DNA from 2 places in the Kribbella sp. NPDC051587 genome. Region 1 is predicted to be linked to the other one. Evidence: riboswitches for the same ligand, from Rfam matches in the RefSeq annotation. Region 1 holds a riboswitch; the other holds the start of a gene.

Region 1 (5,151 bases):
ACAAGGTTGCCGTCCGCATCGAGCGCGACCTGACCAGCGATCGCCACCCACTGCCCGGCCCCGGTCACCACATGGCTGTAGCCATTGCCCGGCGCAACACCCTCCGGCTGGGGATACTCCAACTTGCTCATCGATCCTCCATCAAACGGTGATCTTCGGTTGCCCTCTCGCAGCCTAGGCTCACGGACGTGAAGATCCCCAGGCTGGTCATCGCGTTGGTGATGCTGATGGCATCCTCTTTGGTAGCAACGGCATCCGCCACGACATTCCTTCCGGTCGATCCGGGCGCGGCGGGGAAGTACCAGGTCGAGATCAGCGAGTACAACCTGGGCGATCGGGTCGTCGACATCTCGGCGTTCAAGATCAAGAGCGAACTGGTCGGCCGGGTCTACACACCGGTCGGTGCGACCGGGCGGCGGCCGCTGGTGCTGTTCCTGCACGGGATCCACGAGACCTGCTACGCGAAGAACGTCGACCCGGGGGATGTGCTGGAGTGGCCGTGCCCGAAGGGGACCAAGCCGCTCCCGAGCTACCGCGGGTACGACGCGCCGGCCAAGGCGCTCGCCAGTCACGGCTACCAGGTGGTGTCGATCAGCGCGAACGCGATCAACCTCGCCGACTTCGACACCCAGCTGACGGGATCACTCGCTCGCGCGCAGTTGGTGATCGCACACCTCAAGCTCTGGCAGCGCTGGTCCACGCATGGTGACGGCCCGTTCGGCCGCAAGTACGTCGGCAAGGTCGACCTGCAGCGCGTCGGTCTGATGGGCCACTCGCGCGGGGGCGAGGGCGTCGCGCGAGCCGTCCAACTCAACGCCGACCTGGGGGAACCGTTCGGTATTCGGGCCGTGCTGCTGCTCGCACCCGGCGGCTTCCTGCGACCGAACCTGCCGGGCGTCGCGTTGAACGTGATCCTGCCGTACTGCGACGGCGACGTCAGCGATCTGATCGGACAGAAGTACTACGACGACTCGCGGTACTCGATGTCGGGTGATCCGGCGGCGCGCTCCGTGGTGCTGATGATGGGGGCCAACCACAACTTCTTCAACACCGAGTGGACGCCGGGTCGTTCGGTCGCGCAGTCCAAGGACGACTGGACCGCTGACGACGCGACCTGTGGCAAGAAGGCGAAGTCCCGGCTCACCGCGGTCGAGCAGGAAGCGGCCGGAAGGGCTTATCTGGCTGGGTTCTTCCGGCTCGAACTCGGTGGTGAGACCGCACTCCTGCCGTTGCTGGATGGTTCAAACACTCGCGCCCGCTCGGCCGGCCGCGCCGTCACCTCGGTGGTCGCTCAGTCGCCAGACCGGTACGACGTCGCACACCTCGACACGCTGAACGGCGTACTGGCTGGTGCTGCTCGTGCCCGGATCTGCTCACAGGACTGTGTACGCAACGGTTATGGGCGGCTGCCGCATTGGACCGCCATGCCACCGGCCGAGTCGACGCCGAACCTGCAGGTCACGGAGCTGACCTGGACCGGAACGAGCGGGCGACTTCGCTTCGATCTTGGACATCACGACGTGCGCCGGTACTCGACCTTGTCGTTGCGGGCGGCAACTGAACGTGCCACGGAGTTGTCGGTCCGGTTGACGGATGGGCGTGGGCACGCGGCCAGTGTTCCGGTCTCCTTACGCCCGCTGCCAGGTCAGGTGGCCGACCTGCTGCCGAAGGTGCTGCTGCAGACCGTCCGGATCCCGTTGGCCGGGCTGCGGATCGATCTGGGTGACGTGCGATCAGTGGAGTTCCGAACGGATCAGGTCACGCGCGGAACGGCGTACCTGGCTGATCTGTCGTTCTCGAAGCCTGCGCTGAGCCACTGGCGGCCGCGGATGCTGCCCGTGTTGTCCGTCGCGGACGTCGACATGGCCGAGGGCGACGCGGGGCCGCGGTCGGCCGACTTCCGCGTGCAGCTGTCGCGGATCAGCCCGCGGCCGGTGACGTTCTGGGCGGAGAGTTCGGGTGACACAACGGCCGTGACACGACCGTTCCGCGGGCTGGTGACGATCCCGGCGGGCCGCCGTACGGCGACAGTCAGGGTGCCGGTCTCGCCGAACAAGCGGGACGGGGACGACGACGAGTTCATCCTGGTGCTGTCGAAGTCGACGAACGCGATGATCGGCCGCTCACTGGCCAACGGAATCGTGCGCGACGACGATCCGACCCCCGTGCTGACGATCGGGCCGGGCGTCGGTACCGAAGGCCGAGGCGGTGTGGTGTTCCCGATGAAGCTGTCCGCGCCGTCGGACCGGGTCGTCACTCTGACGGCCGAACTCCGCAGCGGTACGGCGAAACTCGGCACCGACTTCCTCACCCCGGACGGTGGGCTCTACCCGCAGCTCGACGAAGGCCGCACCACCGGACAGTTCGTCGTACCGATCAAGGACGACAAACTCCGCGAGAAGGCCGAGACGTTCACCGTGGTCATCGCGGCCGCGGACGGCGCCGTACTGAAGGTCCCGTATCGGGTGACCGGCACCATCCGCGACAACGACTAGCTCAGCCTGACGTGGGCAATCCGGTGGTCGGCGATGAGGCCAGCGCGGAGTGCCAGCGGCGGGGGACCCGACCGGCCAGCCGGGCGTTGCGGCCGGCGGTGACGGCGTCGCGCATGGCGGCTGCCATCAGGGCCGGCTTCTCGGCGCGGGTGACCGGGGTTGCCAACATGACCGCGGCACAGCCGAGCTCCATCGCCAGCGCGGCGTCGCTCGCCGTACCGATGCCGGCGTCGACGATGACCGGGACGTTCGCCGCCTCGGCGATCAGCGCGATGTTGTGCGGGTTGCGGATGCCGAGGGCGGAGCCGATCGGCGCGGCCAACGGCATCACGGCCGCACAACCGGCCTGCTCGAGACGGCGAGCCAGGATCGGGTCGTCGTTGGTGTAGGGGAGCACGGTGAAGCCGTCGGCGACCAGGGTCTCCACGGCGTCCAGCAGCTCGAACGGATCGGGCAGCAACAGGTGGTCGTCGGCAACGACCTCGACCTTGATCAGGTCGGTCCCGAGCGCCTCACGCGCCAGCCGCGCGGTCAGCACGGCCTCCGCCGCGGTGTGACAGCCGGCCGTGTTCGGCAGGATCTCGATGCCGTGCCGCTTCAGCACATCGAGCACCGAACCCTCGTGCCCGGTCCCCAGCCGGCGCATCGCGACCGTGGTCAACTGGGTGCCAGAGGCAATCAATGCCTCTTCCATCACTTCCAGGTTGGCCGAACCGCCGGTTCCCATGATGAGTCGCGAGGAATACGTGCGGCCGCCCAGCTCGAAGGGGTCGTCCATCTCAGCCTCCCTGGACCGCGCCGACGATCTCGACCCGGTCACCCGCCGTCAGGATCGTGGCGGCCCACTCGTCGCGGGTCAGCACACTCTGGTTCACCGCGACCGCGATCCCGGTCTGCCGATCCGACATCTCCCGGACCAGCTCCGCGACCGACATCCCCGGTCCGCTGGTGGTCGCCGTACCGTTCACCCACACAGCGTGCTCAGCCGGCAACTCGTCGTACTGGGTCATGCGTCCTCCCTCCGTCGGAATTACCCGATTCAGGTTCAGCGGTCGGCGACGCCCTCTCTGTCGCCCTCTCAGCCCACTCCGGTGCGAGCTCCCGCGGTCTGCGTTCGACTTTAGTTCCCTGTCAGCAAAGTGGCCAACTCTGTCGGCCTGTAGAGCACTTGCTTGCCGGCTCGCTGCGGTTCGACCAGGCCGGTACGGCGGAGCAGCTGGAGGTGCTGACTGACCGCTGACGGGGTGACTTGGAGCTCGGCGGCGACATCGGTGGTGGTGCGCGGGTGGGTGAGGAGCTGCAGGATGCGGGCGCGCGCCGTACCGATGAGTTGAGCGAGGTCTTGTGGGGTGGGCGGGTCGACGACCGTCCAGAGGTTGGCCTGGCCGCGCGGTGGGTAGCCGAGGAACGGTTCGGCGCCGGGGTCGTACGGGATGACGGCGTGTGGGCCGAACAGGGTCGGCTGCAGGACCAGGCCGCGGCCGGCGACCTTCTCCGAGCGGCTGTTGAGGCTCACCTTGTCGACCTTCAGAAGCCCTTGGCTGTAAGAGATTGCGGGGCCGAGCTCGTTGAGCATCGCGCCCGTGCCTTGCTGGGTGAGGACGTGACCGCGGTAGGTGATGTCGGCGGACAGGATGGTTCGCATCCGGTTCCAGTACGGCGCCATCACCGTCTGCCAGTAGTCGTCGAGCGCTCGGGTCACCTTCGCTGGTGTCAGCCCTGGGGGCAGCTCGCCGTTCACTGCTGCGAGCTGCCTCTCGAACGTGTCCTGATCGACTTTGCCTATGAGCTGGAGTTCATCAGCGAACTGGGTGAGCGGGGAGGTCGGCCTGGGCGTCAGGAAATCCGGGCTGCCCATCGTGTCGTTGACCAGGCAGCTCAGGACCGTCCAGTCCAGGTCGGTCAGGAGCGGTTGGACCGCGCGCACCCACGGCAGCTGCAACGGAAACCGACCGGGGTCCCGCAGCGCCCGCAGACTCAGCACAGTCTCCGCTGCAGGCGACAGCGCGAACCGGACCTCCTCCAGGTCCCTGGACGTCAGTTCATAGGTCAGCACACCCTCATTACATCCCGCTACTCACAGCCGATGCCGTCGTGGTCGGCGTCCAGGCGATAGATGTCGGACCCAGTGACGGTCACCGGACCATCGACGTACTCGGGTCCGTTCCCGCTCCCGCCGGAGCAGTCGACGTCGCTCGCGATCGGTACGCAGCCGCTGTAGTTCGGGTCGCAACCGCCGCTATCTGATTTTTCTTCAACCTTGGTTCCAACGGCGGTGACCTGGGACCGCGGCTCCTTGGTGACCTCTTGGCGGACGAGCTTCTTCGCCGTCTGCTTCCCGTCGACATACGTGATGCGGTACGTCGACTGCCGGGTCCCGTTGATTCCCGTCGTACGGATCGTGCGCTCGCCCTTCGGCAACTCGCTGTCCGTGACCGTCTTCTTCTTGAACGGGATCACGCTGGTGACGGTCACCGACTTCGTGGTCGTCACCGGTACGACGACTTTCGGCTTGGCTGGTGTGGTCACCGGCGTTGGTGTCGGTGATGCCGCTGGAGGTTCGCTCGGCGGCACGGTCACCGTCTGCGTGATCACCCCGCCGGCGACGGCGACCGGTTCGGTGGAGTCCGCCGTACCGCATCCAGCTCCGGCGACG
Region 2 (5,151 bases), on a different contig from region 1:
GCGGGTCACCGACAGGTGGCGCTCGCCGTCCGCAGCAGATCGATGACGCGACGGCGGGTGAGCAAGGTCGTCGTCATGTCAGCAATCTTCGCATCTATGTCTACTGAAGTACTCGACAATCCCATCATGCGGGACAACCGTCCGCAACGGGCCACCCTCACACTCTGCGCACCCGCTGCGTTTAATGGGCGTGATGACTGACGCACTGCCGCCGTTCCAGGCGCTCGTCGACGCGCACTGGCGAGACGTCGCCCGGCTCGCGCGTGCCCTCGCCGGGCCGGTGGACGGTGACGACGTGGCACAACGCGCCTGGGAGAAGGCGTTCGCCGCCTATGCCGGGTTGACCTCGGCCAAGAACCTGCGCAGCTGGTTGCTGACGATCACGGCCCGCTGCGCGACCGACGTACATCGGGCTCGAAAACCGCAGCGCCCACTCGATGATGCGCCGCCGATCGCGGTCGACGGCCCGGACGCCGCCGACTGGCCCGATCCCGACCTGTGGCAGGCGGTCAACGGGCTGCCCGAGCGGCAGCGGTACGCGATCACGCTCAAGTACGTCGGCGACCTCGACCACCACGGTGTGGCCGCCGCCCTGGACACCACCCCCGCAGCCTCGCGGCGCCTTGTCAGCGACGCCCTCGCGACCCTGCGCCGCACACTCGGAGTTGACGCATGAACGCACTGGAGGACCGGCTGACCCGGTTCAGCATCCCTGACCTCAAACCACCCGTCCTACCGGACGCCGACGTCGCCTACGCCCTGCACGACACCCCGATCGGCACGCTGCTGCTCGCGATCGCGCACGGCCGGGTGGTGGCGAGCTCTTTCGGCGACGAGGAGACGATGACCGGGCGACTGGCCCGCGCCATCTCGCCCCGGGTACTACGCCAGCCACGCGCACTGGACGTCGTACGGAAGGAGCTGGACGAATACCTCGCCGGAGAGCGGCAGGAATTCACCGTGCCGGTCGATCTCACCCTCGCGACGCCGTTCCAGCAATTGGTCCTGAGTGATCTCCGCACGCACACCAGCTACGGCCACACCAAGACCTACGGCCAGCTCGCCGGAGAGATCGAACGACCCAAGGCAGCACGAGCAGTCGGTACGGCGCTGGGCGCGAACCCCGTGTGTGTCCTCCTGCCTTGCCACCGGGTGATCGGGGCGAGCGGCGCGCTGACCGGGTACGCGGGCGGCCTCGAGGCGAAGCGCTACCTGTTGAACCTCGAAAAGAAAAGAATGCTTTCCCCGTAGCGGATTGCCGGGATTTACAGTTGAGGCAATCAGGAGCAGGTCCCCAATGTGGAGTGGGGATCTGCTCCTATTCTTTCGGGGTTCAGGCGTGGATCTCGAGGATCAGCCGGCGCCGGCCGCCCCACTCGCGCTTGTAGACCTTGTAGTTGTCGATCCCCGCGGCGGCGCAGAGCCGGCCGTAGCTGATCTCGTCGTGGATGTAGTGCACGCTGCTCAGCCCGTCGGCGTGCTCGGTGGTGACGATCCGGTGCTCCGGGCCCTGGCGCAGGCCCAGCGCGATCTCGCCCGCCTTGGCCGGCCCCCAGGACGGGCCCTCGATGACCGCGAGCCCGCCCGGCTTCAGCACCCGGGAGATCTCGCAGATCGTCGAGATCTGCTCGTCCTCGGCGAACAGCTCGTGGAACGCGGTCCACAGGCAGATCACCGCGTCGAACGAGTCCCACGCATAGGGCAGATCGGTCATCGACCCGATCGCCCAGTCGATCGCCAGCTCCTCCTCGGCCGCCTTGGCGCGGCCGGCCTCGATCAGGTTCGGCGAGATGTCGAGGCCGCGCACGGTCTTCCCGGCCCGCGCCAGCGGGAGGCTGATCCGGCCGTAACCACAGCACAGGTCCAGGACCGTTTCGCGGCCCTCCAGGAGCTCTTCGACGGCCTTGACGATGTCTGCGTCCCGCTCGGGCGAGGTCCGCGCGGACAGACCGTCGACGCCGAGTTCGGCGTACTCGGCCCGGCTGCGCAGTGCGGAGTTGAGCATGGGGGCAAGTATCCCGCGTGCCTCAGGTCAGTTGTCCACTGGTACGCGGGTCACGATCCGGCCGCGACCGATTTTGCCGAGCGCGACAGCGGCCACCATGGAAACGACGATGCTCGTATAGGTCGCGCCCAGCCAGCCCGGTACGGCGTGTCCGCCGAAGAGCTTGCCCTGGACATCGAGCCAGAACGGCGACCAGCCGGCGACCGTGCCCGGATTGACGAGCTGGTAGGCGACGAAGCCGATCAGCCACGCGACCGCGGGCTGCCAGCGGAACTTCGCCGTACCGGAAACGTCCCAGTTCATCTTGCTCACCAAGAAGAAGTCGGCGATCGCGACCGCGAACAGCGGGATGAAGACCGAGCCGATCAGGTAGAGGAACTGCGTGTAGTTGCCCAGGTCAACCAACAGCGCGAGGCCGGTGGCGAGGACACCGATCGCGACCGAGATCCAGCGACGGTCGACATGACCGATCAGATTGTGCGCGGCCATCGTGGTCGAGTAGACGTTCGCGTAGGCCTCGTCGACCTCGTCCACCAGCAGCACGAACAGCGCGATCGCGCCGGCCGGCAAGGTGACGAGAGCGGTGATCACGCCTTCGCTGTCGGTCTGCAGCGTCGCCACCGCGAAGACACCCAAGGCGTAGTACAGGATCGCGGCCAGGCCGTAGCCGAGCGCGGAACCTCCGAACGCGGCCTTGTTGGTCTTCGAGTGCCGCGTGTAGTCCGCGGCCAGCGGAGCGAACGAGACGACACCCGCGGCGGCCAGGTCGACGGCCGGCCAGAAGCCGAACACGCCGTCCTGCGGGAGACCGTGCACCGGCTTGCTCAGCACCTGAACAAATAGGTAGACCGAGGCAATCAAAACCAGCCAGACCATGAACTTGCGCAGGACTTTCACGCTGCCCAGCGGCCGGACCGCCATCGTGGTGGCGATGATTCCGGCCAGGACGACGAACAGCCAGCGCCAGCGTTCACTCGTCACCGCGACCGCGGCCTGCGCGATCACGATGATCTCCATCGTGGCCCAGCCGATGTTCTGCGCGATGTTCAGGACGGTCGGGGCCATCGACCCGCGACGGCCGAAGATGCCGCGCAGCGCGGTCATCGCCGGTGCTCCGGTCTGCGAGCCGAAGACGGCCGCGCCGCCGAGCACCAGCGCACCCATCCCGCACCCGACGACCACGGCCAGCAGGCCCTGCCACAACGACCCCGTGTACGCCGCGACGAGCGCGCCGGTGACCGGGCCGAACAGGGAGATGCCGAAGTTTCCCCAGAGGGTGAACTGATCGAGGAACCCGAGAGTCCTCGGTGCGTCCGTGGTGAGGACGAGCGGTGCCTCGGTGGTGGCAGGACGAATTGCAGTGTCAGTCATCGCGATCCCTACGCCGGCATTACCCGGTCAGGTTCAGGCGGTCGGCGACCCGGATTGTCTCGTCGCCCTCTCAGCCCGCATTCGGCGCGAGCTCCCGCAGAGGTTTGCTACCGCGTCAACGATACTGCGTCAGCCAGTTGGCCGCGCGGCGGCTGCTCGGTGGATGAGCGCGGCCACCTCCGGGCCGTTGGTCAGCACCGGCATGTGCGCGCCGGTGGACAGGGTCCGCGCCTCACCATGGGTCAGCGCGGCCAGCCTGCTCGCGAAGTCGGCTGACGACAGGTGGTCGTGCTGCGAGCGGATGATCACTACTGGTGCTTTGACCCGGGTGATCACTGCGGCCAGGTCGTGCTTGCGGCAGGCGGCCGCGGCCCGGGCGATCGTCGGCATGCCGGTCCGCGCGTACTGCGGGGCGAGGACTGGGATGAGCTTTGGCGACTCCGGGGCGGCGGACTCCAGCCAGCGCATGCCTAGGTCCAGCCAACTGGAGGCCTTGGTGTCACCGCTCGGAGCGATCAGCACCAGCGCGTGAACCAGCTCGGGGTGTGCGACGGCCAGCTCCACTGCGATCTGTGCGCCGGCGGAGTGCCCGACGAGCACCGAACGCTCGCGCACCTTCCGCTCCAGGATCGCGGCGAGAGCCTCGGGGTGCAGGTCCTCACGCTCGCCCGCAGGTTCGCCGTACCCGGGGAGTGTGACGACGTTGTAGGGCAGGGAGAGGTGCTCGACGGTCGGTGCATACGACTCGACGCCCAGTCCGAGGCCTGGGACGAGTACGACGGGGGTGCTCACTCCCAGGGCGGACGGCCGGGCGCGGACCGGACCACGGTGTCGTAGTCCGGCTTGAGCTCGCGGTAGCCGAGGAAGAGGCCGACTGCGAGGAGCAGCAGTCCGAACCCACCCCACCCGTACGCGGTCGGCAGCCGGTCGAGAGTGGAGTCAACGGACCCCAGACCGGTCGTCAGCACCATGATCAGCCAGATGAGCAGCGGGACGAGCGAGGCGGCGACCACTACACCGCCGATGATCTCGGACAGCTCCGGCTGCCGATTGAGCTTGCGGCGAGCCAGCACGTCACGCGCCCACAGCGCCAAGGCCGCCACACCGACCAGAACGATCAGCAGCTGACCGAGAGCGTCGATGACGTCGGTGCGCAGCGGGTGATTGAGCGGAGAGCCCGGTGCCTGGGTGATCTCCCGGATCGAGACCCGCTGGATCGAGATCACCATCAGTCCGTAGATCGCCGCGATCAGGGTGGCCAGCAGGACCACCTTGGCCGCCCGTGGGTCCCGGTCGGCGAAAGGCTCCTTACGCCCGTACGTCGGGAAGTGGTCCGGGTGCGCGTCCACGGGGGCGCCGTACGGGTGTCCGGGCCGGTAGCTCGGTGGCTGCGCCGGGTCGGTCGGCGGACCGCCGTACTGGCCTGGTTGGGAGCCGTAGGGCTGCGACGGCGCGTACGGGACAGGCGGTAGCGGCTGACCGCCGCCGGCATACGTGCCACCGCCGTACGGCGTGGGCGGAGCGAAGTGCTGCTCCTCGCCGCGCTGTGCGTTGTCCGGCTGCTGCTCAGGCTCCGGATCACGCCCGTACGTCGGGAAATCCTGTGACGACATCGCTGCTCCCTCCCTCGGGACTCAGCTTCTCACGGGAGCTGGTCAGGTGGCCTTGATCGTCGGCCATGCGTTCGGACGACAGCCACCCAGGCCCTTCGTCTGCTGCATCATCACCGGCGCGGGCGTCTTCGCCTTCGCACAGGTCGAGTGCCCATGCCCAAG

The links. A riboswitch is a leader RNA that binds a small molecule or an ion and turns the genes downstream of it on or off. The one in region 1 is predicted to bind thiamine pyrophosphate.
Region 2: another riboswitch for thiamine pyrophosphate. It lies ahead of ACIA49_RS29705 (purine-cytosine permease family protein); the one in region 1 lies ahead of thiS (sulfur carrier protein ThiS).

Annotation. Positions count from the first base shown of each region.
Region 1 is NZ_JBITDE010000019.1:51,112-56,262, reverse strand. Features, by position in the region: gene ACIA49_RS39505 (RidA family protein) at 1-131, opposite strand, end outside; gene ACIA49_RS39500 (Calx-beta domain-containing protein) at 189-2,495, shown strand; gene ACIA49_RS39495 (thiazole synthase) at 2,497-3,273, opposite strand; gene thiS (sulfur carrier protein ThiS) at 3,275-3,505, opposite strand; TPP riboswitch at 3,495-3,610, opposite strand; gene ACIA49_RS39485 (DUF5937 family protein) at 3,616-4,551, opposite strand; gene ACIA49_RS39480 (G5 domain-containing protein) at 4,569-5,151, opposite strand, start outside.
Region 2 is NZ_JBITDE010000010.1:36,156-41,306, forward strand. Features, by position in the region: gene ACIA49_RS29690 (RNA polymerase sigma factor) at 194-676, shown strand; gene ACIA49_RS29695 (methylated-DNA--[protein]-cysteine S-methyltransferase) at 673-1,251, shown strand; gene ACIA49_RS29700 (class I SAM-dependent methyltransferase) at 1,334-2,005, opposite strand; gene ACIA49_RS29705 (purine-cytosine permease family protein) at 2,033-3,376, opposite strand; TPP riboswitch at 3,364-3,484, opposite strand; gene ACIA49_RS29710 (alpha/beta fold hydrolase) at 3,506-4,168, opposite strand; gene ACIA49_RS29715 (hypothetical protein) at 4,165-4,989, opposite strand; gene ACIA49_RS29720 (DUF3152 domain-containing protein) at 5,032-5,151, opposite strand, start outside.